Regions from separate parts of the Rahnella sp. JUb53 genome, predicted to be linked through region 1. Evidence: predicted binding sites of a transcription regulator. Region 1 holds the regulator's gene; each other region holds the start of a gene.
What was found. The regulator LexA, encoded in region 1, represses DNA repair genes until DNA is damaged. The targets are predictions, from matches to a motif close to TNCTGTATGTACATACAGNA.
Positions count from the first base shown of each region.

Region 1 (10,203 bases):
TGGAAACCTGTGACAGCCATGAGCACTGCGATCATGACCACAGTATTGTGGTGAAAAAACGCTAAGGGATTTTGGTGTTTGTGCGGGGATTTACTGAAGCAAGTATGTGCAAAAGCCAAGAAGTGAAGACATAAAGTTGGGTACATCCGTGTACCCGTATCCTGAAGCGTTCCGGGTAGGAGCAGCTAAATCTCAGGATACGTCACTGACACGCGAGGGGGAGTCGCGTATTACCAGTGATATTTGTTGCTGGTTTCCCATTCCTTGAGCTCTTTCTCGGCCTGATCTTTCTGATAGCCGTAACGCTCCTGAATCTTACCAACCAACTGATCACGTTTACCTTCAACCACTGTCAGGTCGTCATCGGTCAGTTTGCCCCATTTTTCTTTCACTTTCCCTTTGAACTGTTTCCAGTTACCGTCGGCTTGGTCCTTATTCATAAAATATCTCCTGTTACCTTGGGTTTATGGAGCTGCGTTTTGTTCCTGCAGCTCGTCCTTAACACTTCTAAGGTTAGTAGAGAATCTGGATTAATCCTCCCCGAACAGGGATAAAAACCATTATTAGGATTATTCCAAAGCAGGAAATAACGGCAAAAGAACATTTATCTCTTTGATAAAACACTGCCAATTCAGTGTCCGGGAGAAGAAAACCAGGTATCGCGCTGCCAGTAACGACGCCATATCCAGCCCAGTGCAATCCCGCGCAAGCCGAGGAAGACGGTCAGCGCCAGCCATAACGCATGGTTTCCCAGCACTGGTAAGGTCAGAAGCGTCAGCCCGTATCCGAGCGCTGCAACCACCATGCTGTTACGCATATCCCGCCCGCGTGTGGCACCGATAAACATCCCATCGAGCAGATAACACCAGACCGCCACCAGCGGCAATACAATTTGCCAGCCGAGGTAATGATCCGCCAGTTCACGCAATTCGGGGAGTGAGGTGAGCGCATTTATAATCGCCCCGCCGGCTACGGCATAAATTAGCGCAAAAGCCAGCGCCACCAGTCCGGCCTGACGGCACGCGGCATGCCACACGTTGAGCAGTTTTTCGCGATTGCGCGCACCGAATGCCTCACCGGAATGGGCTTCAATGGCATACGCAAAGCCGTCGAGTGCAAATGCGGTAAAGGTCAGCAGGTTCATCAGAACAGCGTTGACCGCCACAATGTGGCTGCCCAGCCGCGCACCCAGGATGGTCAGTGAGGCAAAGCATAGCTGCAACAGCAATGAGCGCAGCATGATGTCGCGGTTAAGTCCGAGAAGACGGCGCAAATTACCGCGCCACGCACTGGTGATTTCTGAACCGGTGATACCGCGTCGTTTCATGACACGCCAGACAAAATACAGCCCGATGAACAACGTGAAATACTCTGCACTGGCAGTTGCCATCGCCGCACCACGTACGTTCAGCCCCAGCCCCATTACCAGCCAGATATCCAGGATAATATTCAGCAGATTTCCCGCGATCAGCAAAATCACCGGCCCGCGAATATACTGGATCCCCAGCAACCAGCCGAGGATCACCAGATTCGCCAGAGAAGCAGGCGCACTGTACCAGCGGATTTCGATAAACAGCCTCGCCTGTTCCAGCACCGACTGACTGCCACCCACGACATGAAACGCCAGCTCCATCAGCGGATGGCGAAATAACAGAATGACGACACCGGCCAGCACCGCCAGCAAAAAGGGCTGCACAAAAGCACGTGCCAGCAACTGATTGTCTTTTGCGCCCAGCGCCTGTGCGGTCATGCCGGTGGTGCTCATGCGCAGAAACAGCAGCATCATGAAGAGGAAAGTCGTGACCATCGAACCAACCGCCACACCACCGAGATAATCGGCACTGTCGAGATGACCGATCACTGCGGTATCGACCAGACCAAGAAGAGGCACCGTGATATTGGAAAAAATCATCGGTAACGCCAGGGTCCAGAGTGCTTTATCCGCGGGGCTTAGAAAGGTATTTTTGAATGATTGTCGCAGGGAATGATGTTGCATAGAGAATCTCATGCCGGAGGTTCAGGTTATGCCTAAAATGACATCGCCCCGAAAGGGGCGATGATGAGAGAAACGCATTTCTCTTTGAATTCACATGGATGCCAGAGGCGGCCGCCATCCATATTCAATTAGTTTTAGTCTTCTCTATCTGACACAGCAATTTCTGACTCAGCAATTTCTGACCGAGTAATTCGAGTTGCAGGAAGGCGGCAAGTAAGAGAATCCCGATGAGCTGACATGAGTCAGTGATTCGGGTAAACGCACGCAGCCAACGCGTCTGCAGCTCGAAGTACGAAGGTCAGATCCAGTTGCCGTTACGGATGACGCCTACGGCTAGCCCTTCAATGCTGAAATTCTGTTCGCGTAAATCCACCACGATCGGCTGGAATTCGCTGTTCTCAGGCAATAACTGCACCACGCTGCCCTGCTTTTTCAGGCGTTTCACGGTGACTTCATCATCGATACGCGCCACGACAACCTGGCCGTTACGCACGTCCTGCGTTTTATGCACGGCCAGCAAATCGCCGTCGAGGATACCAATGTCACGCATCGACATCCCGCTGACGCGCAGCAGGAAATCGGCGCTCGGCTTGAACATCGCCGGATCAACCTGATAATGCCCTTCGATATGTTGCTGTGCCAGCAGCGGCTCACCGGCGGCAACGCGGCCGATCAGCGGTAAACCTTCTTCTTCTTCCATCAGCAGACGGATACCACGAGATGCACCGGAGACAATCTCGATAACGCCTTTACGTGCCAGCGCTTTCAGGTGTTCTTCCGCCGCATTGGGAGAACGGAAACCCAGACGCGATGCAATCTCTGCGCGAGTCGGTGGCATACCGGTGGTGGAGATATGATCGCGAATAAGGTCGTAGACCTCTTGTTGTCTGGTCGTTAAAGCTTTCATTCCGCCCCCTGGTTGTTTATACAGTCTTGCTGTGAGTATATACAGCTAAACGGTCAATGAAAACCTAAGATTGAATAAAAACAGGGCATAACGGTGATTCCTGGAATACAGATTCCAGATCAGAACCATCGCGGCCAAAAGATACTGACCCAGACAAAAATCGCCAATATGATGGTCAGAAGTACGGCAGCAGAACCGATATCTTTTGCCCGCCCTGAGAGCACGTGAAACTCAGGGCCGATACGGTCAATCGCGCATTCCACCGCACTGTTGAGCAACTCGGTGACGCAGACCAGCATCACGGAGCTTACAAGCAAAATGCGTTCAACCGTGCTGACATCGAGCCAGAAAGATAACAAAATTAACGGGATAGCCACGCTGGCTTCCTGGCGAAAAGCCGCTTCGTTCTGCCATGCGGCTTTCAATCCTTTCCAGGAATATCCGGCCGCTTTATAAATTCGGGTAAATCCAGTGACTTGGTTCGCCATTTCGGGTACTGATCCTTGAAGGGTTGTCCTTAAAAGTGTGCCGTATTTTAGCTTTTATATGACCACAGATCTCCACGGATCTTTCTGGTATCCTTGCGGCGAAATGGCTAACAAGAGGCTTCACGTTTTTATGTCAGGTTGGCGTAGACTTTATTACACATTATTGAATTTACCACTCTCATTGCTGGTAAAGAGCAAGGTCATACCTTCAGATCCGGTTACCGAGTTGCATTTGGACCCGACGCGCCCGATTTTGTACGTATTGCCTTACAACTCCAAAGCAGACTTGCTGACGTTGCGTGCGCAATGTCTGGCAGAGAATCTGCCCGATCCCCTTATTCCGCTGGAAATCGACGGAACGCTGCTGCCAAGCCATGTTTTCATTGCTGAAGGCCCGCGCGTGTTCTCGTATTACACGCCGAAGCAGGAATCCGTAAAGCTGTTCCACGACTATCTGGATTTGCACCGCAACAATCCGGATTTAGACATTCAAATGCTGCCGGTTTCCGTGATGTTTGGCCGTGCGCCGGGCCGTGAAGGTCAGGATGATACGCCGCATCTGCGCGTACTGAATGGCATCCAGAAATTCTTTGCCGTGCTGTGGCTCGGACGTGACAGTTTTGTCCGTTTCTCCAATACCGTTTCCCTGCGCTATATGGCGACAGAGCACGGCACCGACAAAACCATCGCTCAGAAACTGGCACGCGTGGCGCGTATGCATTTCTCCCGCCAGCGTCTGGCAGCGGTCGGCCCGCGTCTTCCGGCTCGTCAGGATTTATTCAATAAATTGCTGGCTTCCAAAGCCATCGAAAAAGCGATCGAAGACGAAGCCCGCAGCAAGAAAATTTCCCACGAAAAAGCCCAGCAGAATGCTATCGCGCTGATGGAAGAAATCGCGGCGAACTTCTCTTATGAGGCCGTGCGTCTGTCAGACCGCGTGCTGAGCTGGACGTGGAACCGCTTGTATAAAGGCATCAACGTCAACAATGCTGAACGTGTCCGTCAGCTGGCGCTTGATGGTCAGGAAATTGTGTATGTGCCCTGCCACCGCAGCCATATGGATTACCTGCTGCTGTCTTACGTGCTCTATCACCAGGGGCTGGTGCCGCCGCATATCGCTGCCGGTATCAACCTGAATTTCTGGCCGGCTGGCCCGATTTTCCGTCGTCTGGGTGCGTTCTTCATCCGTCGTACCTTTAAGGGCAACAAGCTTTATTCCACTGTTTTCCGCGAATATCTGGGCGAGTTGTTCAGCCGCGGTTATTCGGTCGAATACTTTGTGGAAGGTGGCCGTTCACGAACCGGACGTCTGCTGGAACCGAAAACCGGTACGCTGGCGATGACCATTCAGGCCATGCTGCGCGGCGGTTCACGTCCGATTACGTTAGTGCCGATTTACATCGGTTATGAGCACGTGATGGAAGTGGGCACGTACGCCAAAGAATTACGCGGTGCGACCAAAGAGAAAGAAAGCCTGACGCAGATGCTGAACGGGCTGCGCAAGCTGCGCAACCTCGGTCAGGGTTATGTGAATTTCGGCGAGCCACTGCATCTGACTACTTACCTGAACCAGAACGTACCTACCTGGCGTGAAGCGATCGACCCAATCGAAGCGCAGCGTCCGAGCTGGCTGACGCCAACGGTGCAGGATCTGGCAGAGCAGATTATGGTGCGTATTAACAACTCAGCCGCGGCTAACGCCATGAACCTGTGTTGTACCGCGCTGCTGGCATCCCGTCAGCGCTCGCTGACCCGTGAACAGCTGACCGAACAAATCGACTGCTATTTGCAATTGCTTCGTAACGTGCCGTATAACGCGGATTCGACGGTGCCTGATCTGACCGCCGATCAGCTGCTCGATCACGCGCTGAACATGAACAAGTTCCAGGTCGAGAAAGACAACATCGGTGACATCATCGTTCTGCCGCGCGAGCAGGCTGTTCTGATGACGTATTACCGCAACAATATCCACCATATGCTGGTGTTGCCGTCGCTGATTTCAAGCATCGTGATGCATCACCGTCAGGTCACCCGCGCAGAATTACTGCGTCAGGTGGAACTGATTTACCCGATGCTCAAAGCAGAACTGTTTATGCATTTCGATAAGTCAGAGCTGCCGCAGGTGCTGGATGTTCTGACGCTGGAACTGGCACGTCAGCAAATCATTCATCTGGAAGACGATGAACTGACGCTGAACCCGGCACGTATCCGTACCCTGCAACTGCTGGCCGCAGGTGTGCGTGAAACGCTGCAACGCTATGCCATTACTTTCTCGCTGCTCACCAATAATCCGAGCATCAACCGCGGTGCGCTGGAGAAAGAGAGCCGGATTATGGCGCAGCGTTTGTCCGTATTACACGGTATCAATGCACCTGAATTCTTCGACAAAGCGGTGTTCTCAACGCTGGTCGGCACACTGCGCGCTGAGGGTTATATCAGTGACACCGGTGATGCGATTCAGGAACAAACGCGTGAGATTTACATCATGCTCAGTGATCTGATGACGCCGGATATCAAGCTGACGATCGAGAGTGCGGGAATGCCATCTGAGCTGCCGCAACCGACAGAGCCACCGGCTGAGCCGAAAATGGATGTGCGCGATACCGATCATTAACCGGTATTAGCGCACGCCTGCTGGCTGGTAAAACAAAACGCCCGGACTTTTTACAGAGTCCGGGCGTTTTTTATGGATGCCGTCTAAGGTCTGGAAATCTTAGAAACTGAACGCTGATAAGCTCATCAGAATGCCGAGGAACAGCACCAGTCCGACATAGTTGTTCTGACGGAAAGCCAGGAAACAGGCATCGCGTTCTCGTTTAGCGATCAGCTTTTGCTGATGCATAAACAGCGCAGCGGCCAGCAGCAGCGACCAGTAGAACGGCGCGCCAAGTTGTGAAAGATGTCCCACAAATCCCATCAGAACCAGTGTGGCAAGTTGCAGCAGGCCGATAATCAGCGTGTCAAAACGACCAAACAAAATCGCTGTCGACTTCACGCCGATTTTCAAATCATCATCGCGATCCACCATGGCATATTGCGTATCGTAAGCCACCGTCCAGCAGATATTGGCGGCAAACATCAGCCAGCAGCTGAGCGGTACGCTTTCGCTTACCGCCGCGTACGCCATCGGAATTGCCCAGCCAAACGCCGCGCCCAAAACGACCTGCGGCAGATGGCTGATCCGCTTCATAAACGGATAAATCCATGCCAGCGCCAGCCCGGCCAGAGACAGCAAAATGGTCATGCGGTTGAGCAGGAGAACCAGCAGAAAGGACACCAGCACCAGCCCGACAAAAAGCATTTTCGCCTGCTTACCGGTGATCGAACCGCTTGGCAGCGGACGGTTCGCGGTCCGTTTTACATGACCGTCAAATTTACGGTCTGCGTAGTCGTTCACCACGCAACCGGCTGCACGCATAAAGAAAACGCCCAGCACGAACACCAGCAAAATCTTAGCAGATGGCATTCCGCCACCGGCCACCCACAATGCCCATAATGTTGGCCACAGCAGCAACAGCGAGCCGATAGGTTTATCAATACGCATCAGGCGGCAGTAATCACGCCATGTGCCCTGAGTCATACTTCCTGACACTCTCTGTTCTCCTTGTTGATTAGTCTGGCTCATGCCTTGCTCACTTTACCCTCGGGGCGATGCACCGGCGAGTCCGGCAGGAAAATTTCCGTCAGCAGCAGCGGTTTGTCTGAAAGCCGCAGGCGGGAACGACGCGCCCATAAATCACCCTGTTCACTCTGCAATTGCCCTAAATGAATGTAATCACGGGTCAGGTTGTTGCCGCTAAACAGATAGCGTCCGAGCGGCACCGTACCTAAATCGACCAGCGCCAGGTCTGGCCCGGTCAGCGTTTCTTCAGGAATGACCGTGCGGCCCAACAGCCAGGGTTCGGCATCGCCAAACAGCACAATTTCGCGGATCCAGTAACGGGCACTTTCCGGCAACTGCTGTGCTTCGCTTTCACCCAGTTCCTCGCGGCTGACAAAACATTCGTTTTGCGGCTTCACGGTGACGGTAACACCCTGCTTTTCAAACCGGCGGGTCATGGATCCCATTTCCATCAGCCAGTCGGCGACATCTGCAGGCACCTGCGAGGGATCGTCAAACCAGTGGATCGGGGATTGTTCGGGGGAATGGGAATCAGACATCAACGGCTCCGTAATGAAGGTATTCATACCTCCAATGAATTATCTGCCCCGCATTCTAGCGCATGAATGCGGGTCAGTAATGGCCTGTTTTATTCGCGGCGCAAACGTTCGCCGTTAGCCAGGAACAGCGTCACGACCAGCACGAGGATCGCACAGGCGTAAACCAGCGTGTCATAAGGACTTTTATGGTCGACGATAATCAGACGGATAATCGCGGTGATACCGATGTAAATAAAATAGCGCAACGGGAAGTGATAGCCCGAGGAAAAGTATTTGATAATCAGTGCAATAAACTCGAAATAGAGGAAGTAAATGACAATCCCCTCTATCAGTAAATACGACGAAGACTGGTCGTTATTCACGAACAACACCATCGCCAGATGATATGTTTCGCGCCCGATAAAAATCATCAGGATCGCGGCCAGTCCCAATAAGAAAACGTTCAAGATTCGCTGCATAATGACGGATATCATCATTGCGCGTTTTGATCCTGCCATGTGATCTACATCCCACTTTTGTTATGAATACCCGCAGAATACCACAGAGTCCGCACCAGAAAACGAGCATTAAAAAAGGGTCAGCCGGTGAAGGCTAACCCTTTTATTTAGAAATATTTTGGCCCGTCCCTCTAAATCATTCGTGCTGCATCCAGGCGGCAACTGAGTGAACTCCCGGGAGCATACGCAAGTATGTGACCGAGATTCGTGAAAGCAGCCAACGCCGGGTCAGCGCGAAGGATGACGAGGGATTAGCGCCAGTTTTTAAAGCGGTTAATCAAACCGTTAGTCGAGCTGTCGTGACCGGTAACATCTTTGTCGTCTTCCAGCTCTGGCAGGATACGGTTTGCCAGCTGTTTGCCCAGTTCTACGCCCCATTGGTCGAAGGTGTAGATATTCAGGATAACGCCCTGAGTAAAGATTTTATGCTCGTACATCGCGATCAACGCACCCAGGCTGTAAGGCGTGATTTCACGCAGCAGGATAGAGTTGGTCGGACGGTTACCTTCGAACACTTTGAACGGTGCAACGTGTTTAACGTCTTCCGGTTTTTTACCCTGATCGGCGAATTCTTTCTCGACGACATCCAGAGATTTACCGAACGCCAGCGCTTCTGTCTGGGCGAAGAAATTAGACAGCAGTTTCGCGTGGTGATCGCTCAGCGGGTTATGGCTGATGGCCGGCGCGATGAAGTCACAAGGGATGATTTTGGTTCCCTGGTGGATCAGCTGATAGAACGCGTGCTGCCCGTTGGTGCCTGGTTCGCCCCAGATGATCGGGCCCGTCTGGTAATCTACCGGGTTGCCGTTACGGTCAACGAACTTACCGTTGGATTCCATGTTGCCTTGCTGGAAGTAAGCAGCAAAACGGTGCATGTACTGGTCGTATGGCAGAATCGCTTCGGTTTCGGTGCCGTAGAAATCGTTGTACCAGATACCGATCAGCGCCAGCAGAACTGGCAGGTTTTTCTCCGCCGGGGTATTGGCGAAGTGATTATCCATCGCGTGAGCACCGCTCAGCAGTTGTTCGAAGTTATCGAAACCAACAGACAGGGCGATGGACAGACCGATTGCAGACCACAGTGAGTAACGGCCGCCGACCCAGTCCCAGAATTCGAACATGTTGTCGGTGTCGATACCAAACTCGCTCACCGCTTTACCGTTGGTGGACAGCGCCGCGAAGTGTTTGGCCACGTGTTTGTTGTCGCCCGCGGTTTTCAGGAACCAGTCACGCGCGCTGTGGGCGTTGGTCATGGTTTCCTGGGTAGTGAAGGTTTTTGATGCGACCAGGAACAGCGTGGTTTCCGGTGACAAGTCTTTCAGCGTTTCGGCTATATGCGTGCCATCCACGTTGGAGACGAAATGCATATTCAGGTGGTTTTTGTACGGACGCAGCGCTTCGGTGACCATGAACGGACCGAGGTCTGAACCGCCGATACCGATGTTCACCACGTCAGTGATGGCCTTACCGGTATAACCTTTCCACTCGCCGCCGATTACGCGTTCGGTGAAGCCTTTGATTTTCGCCAGAACCGCATTCACTTCCGGCATCACATCCTTGCCGTCCACGACGATTGGCGTGTTGCTGCGGTTACGCAGGGCAACGTGCAGCACGGCACGGTCTTCTGTGCGGTTGATCTTCTCGCCAGAGAACATCGATTTGATGGCGCCCTGAAGGTCGGTCTCTTTCGCCAGCGCCTGCAGTTTTTCCAGCGTCTCTGCAGTGATTCGGTTTTTGGAGAAATCGACCAGCATCTGGTCTTCAAACGTGGCAGAGAATTTGGAGAAACGATCACCATCTTCAGCAAACAGATGGCTAATCTGCACATCTTTCATCTTGTCGAAATGCTGCTGCAGGGCTTGCCAGGCAGCGGTCTGAGTTGGATTGATATTTTTCATAGCAATGCTCTTAGGCTGAGAATAAATATGAGGTAACTGTCCCGATTGTATCCTGAACTTCCCGGGAAGAGATGCCTTTTCTTGCGATAGGTCAGATCTGCTAAATCACAATGACAGAGAACAATATTAGATGAGAATCGTTCAAAATGTGGCGCATGGGCCGCGAGACCGTTGACAGACGCGCCATAACCCGTTATTCCTAAGCACCTAACTCGCGCGCGTGTCGCGTGAGCCAGAAGAGGCGCGTCGCCCAGGA
Region 1 is NZ_SLYT01000007.1:22,042-32,244, reverse strand. Features, by position in the region: gene zur (zinc uptake transcriptional repressor Zur) at 1-65, shown strand, start outside; gene EC840_RS16650 (CsbD family protein) at 231-440, opposite strand; gene dinF (MATE family efflux transporter DinF) at 632-1,996, opposite strand; gene lexA (transcriptional repressor LexA) at 2,295-2,903, opposite strand; gene EC840_RS16635 (diacylglycerol kinase) at 3,023-3,391, opposite strand; gene plsB (glycerol-3-phosphate 1-O-acyltransferase PlsB) at 3,522-6,005, shown strand; gene ubiA (4-hydroxybenzoate octaprenyltransferase) at 6,105-6,971, opposite strand; gene ubiC (chorismate lyase) at 7,013-7,552, opposite strand; gene psiE (phosphate-starvation-inducible protein PsiE) at 7,642-8,049, opposite strand; gene pgi (glucose-6-phosphate isomerase) at 8,301-9,947, opposite strand; lysine riboswitch at 10,176-10,203, shown strand, end outside.

Region 2 (10,203 bases), on a different contig from region 1:
GGAGACATTTTCATCACCGGTGCCCATGTAGTTTTGCCAGAACAAGTTTTCTTTGTTCTGATGCACGTTGAGGTAATCGCGATTGAGGGCGTTAAAATAGTCCTGAGCCTGTTTCATGTAATCTTCTCTGCTGAATGTTAAAGAGATTTTACATTGAGTGTATGTTCGCAAAGCGGTTATGTCGATATGGCAAAACCGCTTTTGAATGTCAGGCAGGATTATGCGGAAATCAGTTTTTCTTCACGAACTCGGATTTGAGTTTCATCTGACCAAAACCGTCAATTTTGCAGTCGATATTGTGATCGCCTTCAACCAGACGGATGCCCTTCACTTTAGTCCCGATTTTCAGCATTGAAGAACTGCCTTTCACTTTCAGGTCTTTGATTACGGTGACAGAATCGCCATCTGCCAGCAGGTTACCGTTGGCATCGACCACTTTCAGCACGTCATCTTCCGCGCTGTTTTCACCGCTCATTGACCAGACATGTCCACATTCAGGACAGTTAAGCATTTCACCGTCCTGCCAGGTGAATTCGGACTGACACGTCGGGCAAGCTGGCAACGTTTCCATATTTAAATCTCCATAAAACTTTATAAAAAAAACGAATGAAATCAGTAAATAGATTCCGTAGTCCCTTTATTTTAGCCTTTAACCACACTTTTGAACAGGGTAAGGGAGATTTTGGGGAGATGAGACGGGCCTAAACGCAGGATTTATAGAGTAATAAGGGATGTTTTATAACCCCTCACCTTCGCAGGTGAGGGGGCGATCGAGTTCGCCAGAACGTAATCAGAAAATCTGATCCACAATCATTTTGGCCTCAGCCATATCGCCACACACTTCTGCTGCCACCAGACAACATGCCAGCTGATTCAGAATCGCCTGCGGGACAGCGCGTTCGCCCTTCAGGCATTCCTGAATGTAGTTCACGGTGGCGTCGACGTCTTTGGTCGACAGCACATCGGCGGCAAAAATCTCTTCTTTTTCTGCCAGCAAACTCAGTTCACCACCGGCGATAAAGTGCGTTTGCGGGAAACGTGACGGATTGGCATACACTTCCCCTTCCGTCCCTTGCGTCAGCAATGCACGGCCATCAATCTGGCGGAAAAATGAGGAGACGCGCTGAATATATTCGGGATGAGAAACGCTGGATAAACGCAACGCATCCTGCCCGATGAAAGGTGTGATGAGTTTCGCCAGCGTATGGCTGCTGTTACGCACGCCCATCTGCCAGCGCAGTGCCAGTTGCTTTTCGATCGGCGCGCACATGACCGAAACCGGCACAAAGACCGGGCCGTTTCCGGCATCAAGCTGCTGCTGCGCCTGTTGCTGGTTTTGAGCAGCGTCGATACCTGATGCGCGGAAAATCTCCGCGCTGGTGATACGGGTAGGATCTTCATCCACGCCATGCACTACCACCGGCAAACCCAGACGGCTGAGCAGCATCGCCAGCAACGGCGTCAGATTCGCCTGCTTACGGGCGCCGTTGTAGGTCGGAATGACCACCGGCAGCGGACGATTTTCCGGTGCCTGCAGACGCATCACGCGCTCTTCCATCGCGGCATAAAACCCGAGCATCTCTTCTTCCGCTTCGCCTTTGATACGAAACGCAATCAGCAGCGCACCCAGCTGTAAATCCGGCACTTCACCGGCCAGAATTTCGCGGTACAACGCAAGCGACTGCTCACGATCCAAATCACGGGCATGATTCTTTCCACGCCCCACTTCTTTGATGAGTTTGGTGTAATCCATCGTAGCGTTACCTTCTCTGTGTAATGACTTTTCTTGAGGAAAAATTATCGCCGGCGGGCGCGACGGCGAACCGGATCTTTCTTCGCTGTTTTCAGGATATCAGGGCGTTTCACCGAACCGGGCGCAGGCATTTCGCGCTGTTCAATAGGAAACACCGGTAATGCCGCGAGCAGGCGCGAACCGTAGCTTTTGGTCAGCAGACGCTTGTCATAAATCACGATTTCGCCAGTGCATTCATGGCTGCGGATCAGACGCCCGACCTGCTGGATCAGGTTGAAAGACGCACTGGGTAAACTCTGCACTTCAAACGGATAGCGCTTCAGCGTTTTCAGCCACTCGCCTTCGGTCAGGATCACCGGGCTGTCGATCGGCGGAAACGCAATTTTATGGATGTGCACCTGCGTCAGCAATTCACCTTTCAGATCCAGCCCTTCTGCGAAAGATTGCAGGCCGATCAGCACGCTGGTTGTACCCGCGGCGACGCGCTTGCGGTGCTCCTCGACCAGCCGGTAACGGGGCTGATCACCCTGCACCAGCAGCATCAGGCGTAAATCCGGCAGCAAAGAAACGAATTGCTGCAACGCACGGTTACTGGCGAATAACACCAGCTGGCCGGTGTGCTGTCCTTTTGCCAGTTCTGCGCGGAAGAAATCGGCCATCTCCTGCAAATGCGCAGCTTCGTTAGCCATCAGCGGCTCCAGCGTCATTTGCGGGATCACCAGTTTACCCTGCGTGACATGGCTGAACGGCGAATCCAGACTGACGAAAAGGTCGCCGGCTTTTTCCGTCAGGCCGGTCATTTCCTGCAAGCGGGAGAAACTGTTCAGCGAGCGCAACGTCGCAGAGGTAATCACCACGTGCGGCACTTTGCGCCACAGCATTTTTTCCAGCTGCTCGCTGACGCGTATCCCCGCGCAATGGAAGACCAGATGCGTCTGGTTATCGAAATAAGTCCGCGTCACCCATTTGCCAATCGGCGCATTGGACGCTTTATCCAGCGCCGCCAGCCGCCACAGTTTGCTCATGGTTTCGAGATAGCCCTGCATCCGGCTCATGTGCAAAATCGCGCGATGCAGACGCATAATGTCGTGTTTGCCGGTCTTCTCGCTGAGGTCATTCACCATGTATTCCGCCAGACTGCGCAGACCATCGGTGAGTTTAAACAGGCGGCTGCACTGCTCTGTCAGCTCCGGCGGTAATAATCCCAGTTCGAAACGGTATTCGGCTTCCGGCTCATCCGGGGGTAAATACTGTCCCACGGTCTGTTCAATCGACAGCAGCAGTTCGCGCATTTCGGCGCAGTGATTATGCAGACGCTCGGCATTGGTCAGCGGCGGCGGATTCTTCGGCGTAAACAGCGCCAGACATTGTTCAATCTGACGGACAAAATTATCGAGTTGCAGGTTATTCCACATCGCGGTGATTTCCGCGTCGACTTCCAGCGCGTCGCGGGCCACTTCCGGCAGATGATGTCCTTCGTCGAGCACCAGCAGCAGGTCTTTTGCCGGTGGCAGCACGGATTCTGACTCCAGCGCGGCCATCACCAGCGCGTGGTTGGTCACTACTACATCTGCGCTTTCAATTTCTTTGCGCGCCACAAAATACGGGCATTCGCGAAAGTAATGACAGTTACGGCTGAGGCAGTTGGCTTTATCTGTGCTGATTTTGATCCACAGCGGATCGTCGATAGTCTTCTGGTAGTGATCGCGTAAACCATCCCACTCGTAACGTGACAGCGCGGTTTCCAGCGTTTTACACAGTTTCTGTTCTTCGCCGCTGGAAGGTGCCAGTTCATCACCAAGAAATAATCCCAGATCGCCCTGCGCATTTTCATTGCTCATCGCCGCCAGATTTCGCGGACACACGTAACGCCCGCGACCAAAAGCGCCGGTAAATTTCAGATCCGGAATGATTTTTTTCAGCAGCGGTAAATCTTTGCTGAAAATCTGATCCTGCAACGCCACGTTTGCCGTGCTGACAATCAGCGGTTTTTCTTCTTCACGACTGACAGCAATGCCGGGGATGAGATAAGACAACGTTTTCCCGACGCCGGTCGGCGCTTCGATGGCCAGATGCCGTGCAGAATCCCCCGAGAACGCCTTCGCCACTTCTGCAATCATCTGACGTTGCGGAGCGCGGGAAATGAAATCCGGGATTTGCTGTTGCAGGGCTTTGTACCACTGGCTTATCTGATTTTTTACTGCGGGGGAAAGCGCCATGCATCTCTTTTTTTGTTGGAAGTGAGACAGGAATGTCCCGGCTATTGTCCCACAGACCGGCTTCTGGCGCAGCCCGAAATCTTGGTTAAGGGCATTTCCTGTGGTGTAAATTTATGCAGAAAAAAAGGAGGACGTGTAAAAAAAGAAAAAGTTCATTTCTGACTGTCATAAATTGATCACAAATATACGGTAAAAAACTCTCGCTGAGAAAAATCCGAGTCCATACGGAATGCACAGCAAAAATGATGATTAGCGTCTTTCCACAAGACTTCATATAAAGCTTTTATGAAAAGCTTTTAATAAAGAATGCAGGGTAAAATTCATGAAACGTAATATTCTGGCACTTTTAATTCCTGGTTTATTGATTGCATCAGGCGCACACGCAGCGGAAGTTTATAATAAAGACGGCAATAAACTGGACCTGTACGGAAAAGTGAAAGGTCTGCATTATTTCTCTGATGCTCCCGGCAGTGATGGCGACCAGAGTTACGTGCGTTTCGGTTTTAAAGGCCAGACCCAAATTAATGACCTGATCACCGGCTACGGCCAGTGGGAATACAACGTCATGGCTAACCATGCTGAATCTGACAGCAAAACGCCAAGCACCACCGGCACCAAAACCCGTCTGGGCTTTGCCGGTCTGAAATTCGGTCAATACGGTTCCGTCGACTATGGCCGTAACTACGGCGCACTGTACGACGTTGAAGCCTGGACCGATATGTTCCCTGAATTTGGCGGTGACGGTTACACCAAAGCTGACCGCTTCATGACGGGCCGTACCAATGGCGTCGCCACGTACCGTAACCGCGGCTTCTTCGGCCTGGTTGACGGTCTGAACGTAGCCGTTCAGTACCAGGGTAAAAATGAAAACGACGGTCGCGGCAGCAGCACAGCCAACGGTGACGGCTATTCACTGTCTACCACTTACGCACTGGGTGATACCGGCGTGAGCTTCGGCGGCGCGTATGCGTCTTCTGACCGCACCACGGCGCAGAGTAATTCCGCTTACGGCAAAGGCGATAAAGCTGACGCATGGACTGGCGGCATGAAATATGACGACAATGGCGTTTATTTAGCCGCCATGTATGCTGAAACCCGTAATATGCTGGCCATTACCGTACCAGGCGGAATTGCAGGCGCACCGGCAGGAAGTGGTTTTGCAAATAAAACCCAGACCTTCGAAGCCGTTGCACAATATCAGTTCGAAAATGGCCTGCGCCCTTCACTGGGTTATGTCCAGACTAAAGCAAAAGATATTGAAAACATCGGTGATGCAGACCTGGTTAAATATGTTGACGTAGCAGCAACCTATTATTTCAACAAAAACATGTCTGCCTATGTTGATTATAAAATCAACCAGCTGTCCGACGATAATAAACTGGCTCTGAACAACGACGACATTACCGCCGTTGGTCTGGTCTATCAGTTCTGATAATTAGTTCTAAAAACAGGCGCTTTACCACCTCATTATTCTCTGTCTTGACATTCTTCGGCCGGACTCACCCTCCGGCCTTTTTTATTTGTGTTATTTCTCGGCGCACCTCGCGTAAATCGCCATTTAGGCTTCCACACCCCCCTGAATCTGCTACAGTTTTAACGATTTTGATGAATGCGAATCTTTCTTAACAAGCAGGGATAACCCATGAATAAAATTTCGCTTTGCACCACCAGTGCTTTAATCATGCTGGCCCTCAGCGGCTGCGCGCAGCAAAAAACGGACGCCCAACAGAAACTGAACGATCAGTCGGTGATGGCGCTGAACTGGTTCCAGCAATCCGGTGAGTACCAGGCGCTGGCTTATCAGGCCTTTAACACGGCGAAAATGGCGTTTGATAACGCCCAGCCGCTGGCCGGACAGAAGAAAGCCGTCGTCGTCGATCTCGACGAAACGATGCTCGATAACAGCGCGTACAGTGCGTGGCAGGTGAAAGCGAATAAGCCATTCGACAGCAAAACCTGGTCCCAATGGACAGCAGCGCGTCAGGCTACCGCCGTGCCTGGCGCTGTGGAGTTTGCTAACTACGTCAACACACATGGCGGCACGATGTTCTACGTGTCTAACCGTAAAACCAGCGAATACGCCGCGACGCTCGACAACATGAACCGCCTGGGCTTTACCGGCGCGAATGAAAAAACCATGCTGTTAAGTTCAGACACGTCCAACAAACAAGCGCGTTTCGACTCGATTAAAGCCGCGGGTTATCACGTGGTGATTTACATCGGCGACAACCTGAATGACTTTGGTTCTGCGACCTATCATCAGGGTAACGAACAACGCCGTGCCTTTGTGAATCAGAACCATCAGCACTTCGGCACGCAATACATCGTGCTGCCAAATCCGCTTTACGGCGACTGGGAAAGTGGTCTGGCGAAGGATTACAACAAGCTGACACCTGAGCAGAAATTGTCTGCGCGGGAGCAGAATCTGAAGGCGTGGAATGGGAAGTAAGCTTTTAGAAAGCTGACAAATTTCTCACTTGCAGTGAGGGCAACACCTTGGGCTCGCCGCCCAAACTGGCCCAGAGGACGCGTAAGCGCGCGCCCTCTGGACTCCCGCGCTTTTTAACTGCGCGCTGTCGCGGGTATGACGGACATGTTCTGACGCAATCATGAGTGGCGCAAAATGTCATCGCTGCGCGATTCCCGAATTTCAGGTTTCGAGCCTCTGGTCTCGAACCGTTCATTCGGTGCCATTTTTGATCACGCCAATAAACTTATCTAAAAGATAAATCCATTTCGTTTTTGAATTTAAGATCGTGTGGGCGATTCAGAAAGCTTGCTGAACGGAGCGGCCTGGAGACCGAAGGCTCCAGGACCGAGAGAAGGCACCGCGCAGCGGCAAGATTTCCAGCCTGTCGCTGCGATACCTGAAACATAGCCAGCGAGCGGAGCGCGCAGTGAAAGAGCCGGAGATTCCTAAGAGGCGCGGCGATAGGCGCCTCTTAGGGCCAGTTTGGGTGGCAACCCAAGGTGTTGGTGTTGACCTTAAATTGGGCCCAGTTTGGGTGGCTTACCCGATGTCCCCCACTAATCCATCAATCAATATCTGCGGTGTCCCCTGCGAGCAGCGTTCAATCCGCCCGCGGACGCCGTAAACACGCGCCAGACTGTCGGCGGTGATCACGTCTTCCGGTTCGCCATCGGCTATCAGATTACCGTCTTTAAGCATCAGCACGCGGTCGCCATGGCGCAGCGCGATATTGATGTCATGCACAACCACCACGGTCACGATATTGCGTTTCTGCGTCTCTTTGCGTACCAGATCCATGACGTGGAACTGATAGTTAAGATCAAGCGCGCTGAGCGGTTCGTCGAGCAGCAGTAAGGAAGGCTGGCGGATCAGAGATTGCGCCAGACCGACCAGCTGTTTCTGACCGCCGGAAAGCTGATCAAGATAACTCAGCGCCAGATGCTCGATACCCAGCTGACGCAACAACGTCATCACTTTATCGGTGCCTTCCGAGACTTTGCCCTTCCCGCCAGACGCACGCTGCGCCACGATGATGGACTCCAGCACATGCAGATGCACACCCGCAGGCAGCGTTTGTGGCAGGTAAACAACCTGCTCCGCACGGCGCGCAAAAGGCATAGGCATTAAATCGTGCCCGTCGAGAAACAACTGCCCTTCCGCGCGGTTAAGTCCGGCGAGGGAACGCAGCAACGTCGATTTTCCGCTGCCGTTTGGCCCGAGCAGCACGGTGATTTTTCCACGCGGCAGCATCGGGACATTGAGATGGCGGATCACGTGGCGCTTCGGATAGCCCGCGTTGAAATCGCGGATTTGCAGCCCCTGCGTGGCGGCATTCAGTAAATCTTGTGGCTGCGTTTCTGGCATTGCGGACATCAGACGTTCCCCCGGTGACGAAGAATAATACTCAGGAAGAACGGCACGCCGACCAGCGAGGTGACGATCCCCACCGGAATAATGACGCCCGGCACCAGATTTTTTGAGGCCACCGATGCCATTGAAAGCACCAGCGCACCAATCAGCGCACTGGCTGGCAGGTAGAAACGGTGGTCTTCACCAAACATAAGACGGGCGATGTGTGGCGCGACAAGACCGATAAATCCAATCGGGCCGACAAATGCGACTGCCAGCGCGGAAAGAATACTGATACGCAGCAAGGTGCCGAGACGCAAACGGCGCACGTCGATACCAAAACTCACCGCGCGATCTTCCCCCAGACGCAGCGCCGTCAGCTTCCACGCGCTCATCATCGACCATGGCAGCAGAACCAGGAATGCCAGCAGCATCACGCCCAGTTTCACCCATGACGCACGCGCCAGACTGCCCATTGTCCAGAAAACCAGTCCCTGCAAGGTGTCTTCGGTGGCGATAAACTGCATCAGAGAAACCAGTGCGTTGAAAGTAAACACCAGCGCGATACCGAACAGCACTACGCCGGAACTGGCGACACGCGTCCAGCGCGTGATCCCATCCAGCATCAGCGCGGCCAGTAAGGCAAAAATAAAGGCGTTAGCAGAGATAAACCACTGGTCGGGAATGCCCGGAATACCGATACCCAGCACAATCGCCAGCGCTGCGCCAAACGCCGCCGCAGAAGAAACACCGAGTGTGAACGGACTGGCGAGCGGATTGTTGAGGATAGTCTGCATTTCCGCACCGGCAAGACCGAGCGACATGCCGACTGCCACCGCCATCAGCGCATACGGCAAACGGATATCCCAGACAATCACGCGCGTACCCGGATCGGCTGCCGCCGCATCAAACAGGGTTTTCCACAGCGTACCGAGCGACAACCCCGAAGGCCCCATAATGAAATCAATCACCAGCGAGACGACGATCGCCAGCACCAGGACCAGCATGATTAACAGACGGCGGCGTACGATATTCTGGTATCGCCCCATCACGCCGTCCGGGGCGTTGCCTTTCACCGCCAGAGCGGGTTCGGTTGTTGCACTCATTTTCGCTTCAATCTCATTAAGTTAAAAACTTATGGCGGGAACAGATGTTCTGCTATTCCCAAAGAAAGGGAATAAATGATAATAATTATCAATGTGTTTTGCAAAACCTATCAGACTAAGACGTTAAACTCAGCGGTAACAAAGCATGATGTTGTCCGTTTTGTTTTGCTGAATTGCAGACGTAAAAAAGCGGAGCCTGAGCTCCGCTTTTCAACGATATGAATATTTCAAAATCCCAGCCGGTTACTTATCGACGTGATCCGGGAATTCCATTTCGCTGTATTTCACCACTTTGGTGCCTTTGGTCAGCTTATAGCCGAACCAGATAATCAGGAACAGCGGCAGGCCGATGTAAGTCGCGGCAACGCCGTACCAGTCGATGGTGTCTTTCAGGAACGCCTGATAGTTCTGCCCCAGCGTAATAATCAGACACAGCACAAAGGCAAACACCGGACCAAACGGGAAGAAGCCCGAAAGGTATGGTAGTTTTTTCAGGTCTCGCCCCTGTGACACATAACCACGACGGAAGCGGTAATGGCTGATAGCAATGCCGAGCCAGGCAATAAAGCCGGTCATACCGGACGTGTTCAGCAGCCACAGGTAAACGGTCTGATTACCAAACATTGAGCTCAGGAAGCACAGCGCAGCCACAATCGTGGTGGCATACAGCGCGTTACGCGGTACACCGCCTTTCGACAGTTTGGCGAAAATACGCGGTGCTTTGCCTTCGCTTGCCAGCGTAAACAGCATACGGGTAGACGCGTACATCCCTGAGTTACCAGCAGACAGCACGGCGGTCAGGATAACCGCATTCATCACCGCCGCCGCTGACAGCAGACCGGCATTACGGAACACCAGCGTGAACGGGCTGACCGAAATATCGCCGACTTCGTTACGCAGCAGGTTCGGATCGGTATAAGGAATGATCAGGCTGATGACCAGAATCGCCAGAATATAGAACAGCAGGATACGCCAGAATACCTGACGAACCGCACGCGGGATGTTTTTGGCCGGGTTTTCGGATTCACCTGCCGCGACGCCAATCAGTTCGGTGCCCTGGAAGGAGAAGCCGACGATCATCGCCACGCCTATCATCGACGCAAAGCCGCCTGCAAACGGCGCATCACCGATAGCCCAGTTATGCCAGCCAGCCGTTTCGCCGCCGCGCATAATGCCGGTGATCATCAGTACGCCCACGGCGATAAAGATGATGACAGTGACCACTTTGATCAGCGAGAACCAGTATTCCGCTTCGCCGAAACCGCGAACAGAAATGTAGTTGAGGAGGAAAATCAGGCCGAGGAA
Region 2 is NZ_SLYT01000004.1:338,897-349,099, forward strand. Features, by position in the region: gene EC840_RS12095 (M3 family metallopeptidase) at 1-117, opposite strand, end outside; gene EC840_RS12100 (zinc ribbon domain-containing protein YjdM) at 230-571, opposite strand; gene ybiB (DNA-binding protein YbiB) at 791-1,753, opposite strand; gene dinG (ATP-dependent DNA helicase DinG) at 1,798-3,972, opposite strand; gene EC840_RS12115 (porin) at 4,295-5,404, shown strand; gene EC840_RS12120 (5'-nucleotidase, lipoprotein e(P4) family) at 5,615-6,421, shown strand; gene EC840_RS12125 (ABC transporter ATP-binding protein) at 6,983-7,816, opposite strand; gene EC840_RS12130 (iron ABC transporter permease) at 7,816-8,898, opposite strand; gene EC840_RS12135 (amino acid permease) at 9,142-10,203, opposite strand, start outside.
Region 2: dinG (ATP-dependent DNA helicase DinG) is a predicted target of LexA. The motif match lies at 4,074-4,093, and genes of this name have one in related genera.

Region 3 (10,203 bases), on a different contig from region 1:
TGTTTCTGCAACTGCGCCATATTCACCGGCTGGCGCATCTCTACCACCCCAATTGCGCCCAGCACCCGCACGTCGGCGACGGCCGGATGTTCCGCCAGTGGCTGTAGTTCGGCTTTCAGTTGTTTTTCAATATTCAGAACCTGTGCCTGCCAGCGGTTTTCGGCTAACAACCGCAGGCTGGCATTGGCGACCGCGCAGGCCAGCGGATTGCCCATAAAGGTCGGGCCATGCATGAAACATCCCGCCTCGCCGTTACTGATCACCTCCGCCACATGACGGGTGGTTAAGGTAGCCGAAAGCGTCATATAGCCTCCGGTCAGCGCTTTGCCGAGACACAGAATATCCGGCGAAATCCCGGCGTGATCGCAGGCAAACAGCTTGCCGGTACGGCCAAACCCGGTGGCAATTTCATCGGCAATCAGCAGCACGCCGTATTCGTCGCATAACTTGCGCACACGTTTGAGATACAACGGATGGTAGATCCGCATTCCACCCGCGCCCTGAACCACCGGTTCCAGAATGACGGCGGCGATTTTGCTGTGGTTCTCATCGAGCATTCTGGCGAAGGGCGTGATATCCGTTTCATCCCATTCGCCGTCAAAGCGGCTTTGCGGCGCATCGGCAAACAGATGCTGCGGCAGATATCCCTGATACAAACTGTGCATCGAATTTTGCGGATCGCACACTGACATCGCGCCAAAGGTATCGCCGTGATAGCCGTTGCGCAGCGTCAGCAAGGTCTGGCGTTTTTCGCCGCGCGCCTGCCAGTATTGCATCGCCATTTTCAGCGCCACTTCGACGGCAACCGAACCCGAATCCGCCAGAAACACGCATTCCAGTCCGGCAGGCGTCATTTCCACCAGACGGCGCGACAGCGCAATCGCTGACGGATGCGTGATCCCGCCAAACATCACATGTGACATTTTGCCGATTTGTTCGACTGCGGCCTGATTGAGCTGCGGGTGATTGTATCCGTGGATCGCTGCCCACCAGGATGACATACCGTCAACCAGCTGACGTCCATCGGCGAGTTGCAACATCACGCCGGACGCGGATTCCACGGCATACGCGGGCAGCGGTTTGGTCATCGAAGTGTACGGATGCCAGATGTGGCGCTGATCGAATTCAATATCGGCGGGTGTCATAAATAAGTCCTGCGGGAGCTAAGTTGTAAACTAAAAAATAATTTTAACGTTGACGGTAAACCAAAACAAATTAAAAATGGTTTACTAATCATAAAACATTAACCCCAAAATCATTCTGGTTGCATTATTTGGAGATGTCGTCATGTCCCACTGGACGCTGGAAAAAACGCAGGCTCTGTTCGATAAGCCGTTCCTGGAGCTGATGTTCGAAGCTCAGCAAATTCACCGTCAGCATTTTGACCCGCGTCAGGTGCAGGTCAGCACCTTGCTGTCGATTAAAACCGGCGCCTGTCCGGAAGACTGTAAATACTGCCCACAGAGTTCCCGTTACAAAACGGGGCTGGAATCTGAACGTCTGATGCAGGTGGAACAGGTGCTGGAATCTGCCCGTCAGGCGAAAGCCGCCGGTTCGACCCGTTTCTGCATGGGCGCCGCGTGGAAAAATCCGCACGACCGTGACATGCCGTATCTCGAACAAATGGTGCAGGGCGTGAAGGAAATGGGCATGGAAACCTGCATGACGCTCGGCACGCTGAACACCACGCAGGCGCAGCGTCTGGCGCACGCTGGTCTGGATTTCTACAACCATAACCTCGATACCTCGCCGGAATTTTACGGCAGCATCATCACCACCCGCAGCTATCAGGAACGTCTGGATACGCTGGCGGAAGTGCGCGGTGCGGGCATTAAAGTCTGTTCCGGCGGAATTGTCGGGCTGGGCGAAACGGTCAAAGATCGCGCCGGTTTGCTGATGCAACTGGCGAACTTGCCGGTACCGCCGGAAAGCGTGCCGATCAACATGCTGGTGAAAGTCAAAGGCACGCCGCTGGCCAATAATGACGATGTGGATCCGTTCGATTTCATCCGCACCATCGCCGTGGCGCGCATCATGATGCCGCAATCTTACGTGCGTCTTTCCGCAGGTCGCGAGCAGATGAGCGAGCAGACGCAGGCGATGTGCTTTATGGCAGGTGCTAACTCGATTTTCTACGGCTGCAAACTGCTGACCACGCCGAATCCGGCGGAAGATAAAGACTTAATTCTGTTTGGCAAACTGGGGCTGAATCCTCAGTCATTCGAAACAGAAATGGGCGACAACCAGCAACAGGCCGCGCTGGCCGAACAACTGGTTCATGCTGATACCGATCAGTTCTACAACGCGGCGGTATAACCGGTGAGCTGGCAAACGCGGATTAACGAAGCTGTCGCGGCGCGTAAACAGGCGGCGGCATTTCGTGTGCGCCAGCCAAATGAGGGCGGCAGCGCGCGTTTTCTGACGCAGGGCGAGCGGCGTTATCTGAATTTTTCGGGCAATGATTATCTCGGCCTGAGTCAGGACCGCGATGTGATCGCCGCGTGGCAGCAGGGCGCGGTGAAATATGGCGTCGGCAGCGGCGGGTCCGGGCACGTCACCGGTTACAGTCAGGCGCATGCCGAGTTTGAGCAGCAACTGGCGGACTGGCAGGGTTATCCGCGTGCGTTGTTGTTTATCTCCGGTTTTGCCGCCAATCAGGCGATCCTTGCTGCGCTGATGCAGGCTGAGGATCGCGTGCTGGCCGACAAACTCAGTCATGCGTCTTTACTGGAAGCCGCGGCACATGCGCCTTCGCAATTACGGCGTTTTCATCACAATCAGCCGGATTCCCTGCATCGTCTGCTGGAAAAGCCGGTGAGCGGTGAAACGCTGGTGGTGACGGAAGGCGTATTCAGTATGGACGGTGACGCTGCGCCATTAGCTGAGCTGCATAATTTGTCGAAAACGCACGGCAGCTGGCTGATGGTGGATGATGCGCACGGCGTGGGCGTGACCGGCAAGGAAGGACGCGGAAGTTGCTGGCAGCAGGGCGTGCGGCCGGAGCTGCTGGTCGTCACATTCGGAAAAGCGTTCGGCTGCAGCGGGGCGGCAGTGCTGTGTGATGATGCGACTGCGGATTATCTTTTGCAGTTCGCCCGTCATCTGATTTACAGCACGGCGATGCCCGCCGCACAGGTGTGTGCGTTACAGGCTGCGCTGGCACGAGTCCGGCAGGGTGATGACTTGCGTGATAAACTGGCGGCCAATATTGCCCGTTTTCGCGCGGGTGCCGCTGGTTTACCTTATCAGCTGACCGGTTCACAGACCGCTATTCAGCCCGTTATTGTGGGTGAGAATCAGCCAGCGCTGGACTTGGCTTCGGCGTTGCGTGAACACGGGTTGTGGATCAGCGCCATCCGTCCGCCGACGGTGCCGCCGGGCAGTGCGCGGTTGCGTATTACCCTGACGGCGGCGCATGAGCCGGAAGATATCGATTTTTTGCTGGAGTCCCTTCATGGGTGCAGTCACTGAATTAGTGAACAAACAAGCGGTGGCCGACGCGTTCAGTCGCGCCGCCATCAGTTATGAAAACGCCGCACAATTGCAGCGTGATGTAGGCGAGGAATTACTGGCGCTGGCAGCGCCGTATCTTAAAGACGCCGGTAATCTGGTCGTCGATGCGGGCTGCGGCACAGGTTATTTCAGCCGTCACTGGAAGGCGCAGGGCAAAAAGGTTATTGCGCTGGATCTCTCAAGCGGCATGTTAGATCGTGCCCGTGAGCTGGATTCTGCCGATGAATACGTGCCGGGCGACATCGAACGTTTGCCGTTCGCCGACAATTCTGTCGACATTTGTTTCAGCAATCTGGCGGTGCAGTGGTGTAACGCGTTGCCGCGCGCGCTGGAAGAAATGCACCGCGTCACCCGCAACGGCGGGCTGGTGCTGTTTTCCACGCTGGCGGAAGGTTCGCTTAACGAACTGGCTGCCGCGTGGATGAAAGTCGATGGCCGCCGTCATGTGAACCAGTTTCTGACGCCGGACAAAATCGCTGAAGCCTGCGCACCGTATCGCCACGAAGTAACCTTCAGCGACCACGTGGCCGAATTCCCCGATGTGATGTCACTGATGCGCTCGCTGAAAGGCATCGGCGCGACGCATATCAAAAATGGCCGCCTCGGCGGTCTGGGCGGACGCGAACGTCTGCAATTGCTGGAAAAACACTACGTCCGGCGCGACGGCATCCTGCCCCTCAATTACCGGCTGGTCTACGGCATTTTGCAGGTCGAAGAACTGATCCCACGTTAACAAAGCTCCTCCCAGGTTTGAAACAGCCGCGGTCTGCTTCCTCCCCCTTCGCAGGGGGAGGAGCAAAACCTGATTTCAATGCGGGGAGGGAGCCAACCAACACCAGACGTTTATTAAAATAAATCATGAAACAAAAATACTTTATTACCGGCACCGACACTGAAGTCGGGAAAACCGTCGCGACCACCGCTTTTTTGCAGGCCGCCGCATGCGCCGGACACACAACAGCCGGATACAAACCGGTGGCATCTGGCAGTGAAATGACCGCCGAAGGGCCACGTAACAGTGATGCTCTGGCGTTGCAGGCTTACAGCACCGTGGGTCTGCGTTATGACGAAGTGAACCCGTGCACTTTTATCGAACCGACCTCACCGCACATCGTCAGCGAACTGGAAAAGCGTCCGGTTGACCCGCAGGTGTTATCCGCAGGTTTACGCCATCTGGAACCGCTGGCGGACTGGGTGATTGTGGAAGGCGCGGGCGGCTGGTATACGCCGCTGACCGCGGATTATACCTTTGCTGACTGGGTTATCGCCGAGCAGTTGCCGGTGGTGTTAGTGGTGGGAATGCGCCTCGGCTGCATTAACCACGCGGTGCTGACGGCGCAGGCCATCGCACAAAGCGGATTGCATCTGGCGGGCTGGATAGCCAACGACGTGCAGGAAACGGGGAAGCATCATCAGGCGTATATGGATACGCTCACGCGTATGCTGCCTGCGCCGCTGCTGGGCGAGATCCCGTACCTGAGCGCCGGACTGGACGTTAATCTGGGACAATATCTTGATCTTGACCGTCTCACGGCATGAAACGTCAGACCGTCAGATAGTTTTTGATTAACTGATCGTCGAGCTGTGCCAGCGTGCCCTGTGCGACATCGCGGCCGCCATCGACCAGACAGAACCGGTCGGCGACGCTGCGGATGAACGGCAGTTTGTGGCCGACCAGCAACAATGTCAGACCCAGATCCCGGTTCAGGCGGTGAATAATGTTGCCCATATTCGCCGCCATCGACGCGCTGGTGTGCTCGGTCGGTTCATCCAGTATCAGTAATTCGGGCTCCTGAACCAGCGCCCGGCTGATCGCCAGCTGTTGCTGCTGGCTTTCATCAAGCTCTCCCGCCTTACGCGTGCCCATCTCTTTTAACGCCGGAAACAGGTCATAGACTTCTTCAGGCACCCGACGCGTCTTATTCCGGCTCGCCATCATGGCGATTTGCAGGTTTTCATCGACACTCATCTGCGAAAAGATCTGCCGCCCCTGAGGCACATAACCGATACCCATCTGTGCGCGGCTTTCCACTGGCAGATTCAGCAGACTTTGCGGCTCTTCATCACGCGATTGCCAGGAAATGGCGCCGCTTTTCACCGGAAGATGGCCCATGATGCAATTGACCAGCGTCGTTTTGCCCACGCCATTTCGCCCGATCAGGCAGGTGCATTGCCCGCGGTACAGTTCGAGATTGATGTCCCAAAGAATATGTTTTTGCCCATAGTACTGATTAACGGATTTTACACTTAACATCAGGCATACCTCCCTCATGGAGCTTTTCACCGGACTGCATTTTGACGGCCACTGTCATGTTTCTGACATTTATGTTCCGCTGTATGTGCGTTCTACAGGGGAATCCTTCACGAAATCTCTTCAAAGAGTGAATTTGCAACTCTCAGGCCAAGTTTTATCAGGCAGTGATAAAAAGAGACGTTACGTGGCTGTTAACAGGCTTCGCACGAATGATTTAGGATTATTCAAGTGTATTGTCAGGATTTTGAGATTCGGCGTGAGCCCTTGTAAAAGAAAACTGCACTTTGGCAGTGCCGGTTTCACTGATTTTGGTGCAAGGTTTGCGCCGTTCGGAAGCTGGATAATCCTCATCAGATGCACTTTTGATTTTTGCAAGAAAGATCAGCCGGTAAATCCAGGGGAAATAGGCATAAATAAGGAGATAAAAAAGATAAAAAATAACTAAAAAAGAGCTCTCAGACGCTGACGAAGCAAAAACTGGTTTTTTACCAACTCCCGCCGCGCCTGGTGTGCTGAGACTTATCCACTATTCCTGTGGATAACCTTGTGCATGAGAGTAAGAAAAGTTGCTACAGCCGAGTCAGAATGCGGCCTCCGCTCAGTTTGCCCGTATTCGCAGCTTTTTGATGATACTGTTTTTAATCAATAAGTTAGATAAAAGCAATACAGGCGTAATTCGTTCGTCATCGTTGTGACAATTTTCGTCAAGCTGTTGTCAGAAAGGGAATAGAGATAAATATCGGGATAAAAATGTCAACTGATGGTGAGAATTTTCATTTGCCGTAACCTAAAAAAGTGCAGTGTCAGCAAGATGTTAAAAGAGGCGCTGATTTTATCGGTTGGAAGCTGGTTTTATATACAGTATTATGACGGCGGTAAAATTTGGGCTGGCAAAATTTGCGAAGTCTTTCATACTATTTTTCCCCGAACTGTTCACCGGTTCAGCCCGTACGGCCTTGTGCATTTTCATTTCAGTCAGGTAGCCCGTCATGAGTAAAGAGTTCAAACTGCATTCCGAATTTAAACCTTCAGGCGATCAGCCTGAGGCGATACGCCGCCTGGAAGAAGGGCTGGAGAACGGGCTGGCGCACCAGACGTTGCTCGGGGTGACCGGTTCAGGCAAAACTTTTACCGTGGCGAATGTGATTGCTGACCTGAACCGTCCGACGATGGTGCTCGCCCCGAACAAAACGCTCGCGGCGCAGCTTTATGGCGAGATGAAAGAGTTCTTTCCGGAGAACGCGGTTGAATATTTTGTCTCCTACTACGATTACTATCAGCCCGAGGCCTATGTCCCGAGCTCAGACACGTTTATTGAAAAAGACGCCTCAGTGAACGAACACATTGAGCAAATGCGTCTTTCCGCGACTAAAGCCCTGCTGGAACGCCGGGATGTCATCGTGGTAGCGTCAGTTTCTGCCATCTACGGTCTGGGTGATCCGGACTTGTATCTTAAGATGATGCTGCATCTGACCAAAGGGATGATTATCGATCAGCGAGCCATCTTGCGGCGTCTGGCGGAGCTGCAATATTCCCGTAACGATCAGGCTTTCCAGCGCAGTACTTTCCGCGTGCGCGGTGAAGTCATTGATGTGTTCCCGGCAGAATCTGACGATCTGGCGCTGCGCATCGAACTGTTCGATCAGGAAGTCGAACGTCTGTCGCTGTTTGATCCGCTGACCGGTCAGGTGCAGCACGAAGTGCCGCGTTTCACCATCTACCCGAAAACGCACTACGTGACCCCACGCGAACGTATCGTGCAGGCGATGGAAGAAATCAAAGTCGAACTGGCGGATCGCCGTAAAGTGCTGCTGGCCAATAACAAACTGCTGGAAGAACAGCGTATCAGTCAGCGCACCCAGTTTGATCTCGAAATGATGAACGAGCTGGGTTATTGCTCCGGTATCGAAAACTACTCGCGCTACCTTTCAGGGCGCGGGCCGGGCGAGGCACCTCCGACACTGTTCGACTATCTGCCTGCCGACGGTTTGCTGATTGTTGATGAATCCCACGTGACCATTCCGCAAATCGGCGGGATGTACAAAGGCGACCGCTCGCGTAAAGAAACGCTGGTTGAATACGGTTTCCGTCTGCCTTCCGCGCTGGATAACCGCCCGATGCGCTTTGAGGAATTCGAAGCGCTGGCGCCGCAAAGTATTTATGTTTCGGCCACGCCGGGTAAATACGAACTGGAGAAATCCGGTGATGATGTGGTCGATCAGGTGGTGCGTCCGACCGGTCTGCTGGATCCGATCATCGAAGTGCGTCCGGTGACCACCCAGGTGGACGACTTGCTGTCTGAAATCCGTAAACGTGTGGCGGTTAACGAGCGTGTGCTGGTCACTACGCTGACCAAGCGTATGGCGGAAGACCTGACCGAGTATCTGGAAGAACACGGCGAGAAAGTACGTTACCTGCACTCTGACATCGATACCGTCGAGCGTGTGGAGATCATCCGCGATTTGCGTCTGGGTGAATTCGATGTGCTGGTCGGCATCAACTTACTGCGAGAAGGGCTGGATATGCCGGAAGTGTCGCTGGTGGCCATTCTGGATGCCGACAAAGAAGGCTTCCTGCGTTCTGAGCGCTCGCTTATCCAGACCATTGGCCGTGCGGCGCGTAACCTCAACGGTAAAGCGATTCTCTACGGTGATAAAATTACCAACTCGATGGCCCGCGCCATTGAAGAAACCGAACGTCGCCGCGCCAGACAGGAAGCGTATAACCTCGAAAACGGCATCACGCCGATGGGGCTGAATAAGAAGATCTCCGACATCCTGCAACTCGGTCAGCCTAAGACCAAAAAGAACAAAGACAAACGCGATGCAGAAGCGGCGCAAACCTTCAAATCGCTCACGCCGAAAGCGCTGGAGCAACGCATCAAAGAGCTGGAAAGCAAGATGTATGCGCACGCGCAGAATCTGGAATTCGAAGAAGCAGCAAACACCCGCGACGAACTGCATGCCTTGCGCGAGCAGTTTATTGCGATTTCATAACGAGAAGGATGGTAGACTGCGCGGCTTAAAAATCATGACCCAGACATTTTAACGAAGAGCGAGCCAATGACTGACACACCACAAAATCCTGGCGCAGCGAAAGATCCGCTGCACGGCGTCACGCTGGAAAAACTGCTGACAACGCTGGTGGATAACTTTGGCTGGCCGGCGCTGGCCTCGCAGGTGAATATCAACTGCTTTAAAAGTGACCCGAGTGTGAAATCCAGCCTGAAATTCTTGCGCCGTACGCCGTGGGCGCGCAAGGAAGTGGAAACGCTGTATCTGGATTTCATTGAAGGTCATCTGCGCCCGGACATGACCCGCAGCAAGCGCCGCACACCGCTCTCAGCACAGGCTCCGCAAAAGCCAAAAGTCAGTACCGCCAAACCGGCTGCTGACAGCCCGTGGAATAACCATCCGCTGGTGAAAAAGTAATTTACGCGCATTTCATTCTGTTCATTTGAGGAGAAGGATCGTGTCAGAGCAACAGGTTCTTATCGTGATCGATATGCAAAACGGGGTGTTCGCCTCCCCGCGTTATGATCGCAGCGGACGGGCTGAGCGCATTAATCAGCTGATTGACCGGGCAGGGCGGGTTATTTTCATCCAGCACGCCGAAGGTGAAATGACCGAAGGCAGTGAATTCTGGCAAGTGTTACCTGAAATTCATCAGCCGGAAGGGGCAGTTTCTGTCACCAAAACCGCCTGTGATTCTTTCTATCGCACTACGCTCGAATCGGTATTGCAGGAACTGAACGCGACCCGTTTTACGGTCTGTGGTTGTGCAACGGATTATTGCGTTGATACCACCATCAAAGTTGCCGCCAGCAAAGGCTATGCCGTGACCGTCGCATCGGACGCGCATACCACCGGCGACCGCACGCATGTGACGGCGCAGCAACTGATCGGCCAGCATAATGAAGTGTGGCGTGAGTTATCCGTGCCGGGGAATCCGGTTACCGTGAAAACTACCGCTGAGATCCTGGCTGACTGGCAGTAAATTCAGTTTCCGGACGCAAAAAAGGCCGCATCGCGCGGCCTTTCCTGTTTCTGCTATTCAGTAAATCAGAGCATCTTTTGCAGCGCTTCTTCGATGGCCGCCCGCAACATATCGCGGTCATGGCGATAGGGCACATCACTGGCTTCAAGCGGGCTCTGAATAATCAGATGTTCAGCGGCGCTTCCGCCAACAGTCACTTTCGGACCGACAATCGCGGCATCCGCACGGCGGCCAATACGCGTTTCTATCATATCCAGTTTGTTATCCAGCGTCAGAGACGCCGCGGCGACGCTGAGTTCTTTCCCCAGATTGCCGATATACACAATGTGCGCACGGCTGCGACGCAGCGCTGTGGTGAGGTCATTCATCAGCAACAGCGGCATCAGGCTGGTGAAGAAACTGCCGGGACCAATCAGGATCAGATTAGCTTCTGCAATCGC
Region 3 is NZ_SLYT01000001.1:3,381-13,583, forward strand. Features, by position in the region: gene bioA (adenosylmethionine--8-amino-7-oxononanoate transaminase) at 1-1,145, opposite strand, end outside; gene bioB (biotin synthase BioB) at 1,288-2,316, shown strand; gene bioF (8-amino-7-oxononanoate synthase) at 2,320-3,471, shown strand; gene bioC (malonyl-ACP O-methyltransferase BioC) at 3,455-4,246, shown strand; gene bioD (dethiobiotin synthase) at 4,372-5,052, shown strand; gene EC840_RS00045 (ATP-binding cassette domain-containing protein) at 5,057-5,767, opposite strand; gene EC840_RS00050 (hypothetical protein) at 5,784-6,212, shown strand; gene uvrB (excinuclease ABC subunit UvrB) at 6,757-8,763, shown strand; gene EC840_RS00060 (VF530 family protein) at 8,830-9,198, shown strand; gene EC840_RS00065 (isochorismatase family protein) at 9,239-9,763, shown strand; gene yvcK (uridine diphosphate-N-acetylglucosamine-binding protein YvcK) at 9,829-10,203, opposite strand, start outside.
Region 3: uvrB (excinuclease ABC subunit UvrB) is a predicted target of LexA. The motif match lies at 6,612-6,631, and genes of this name have one in related genera.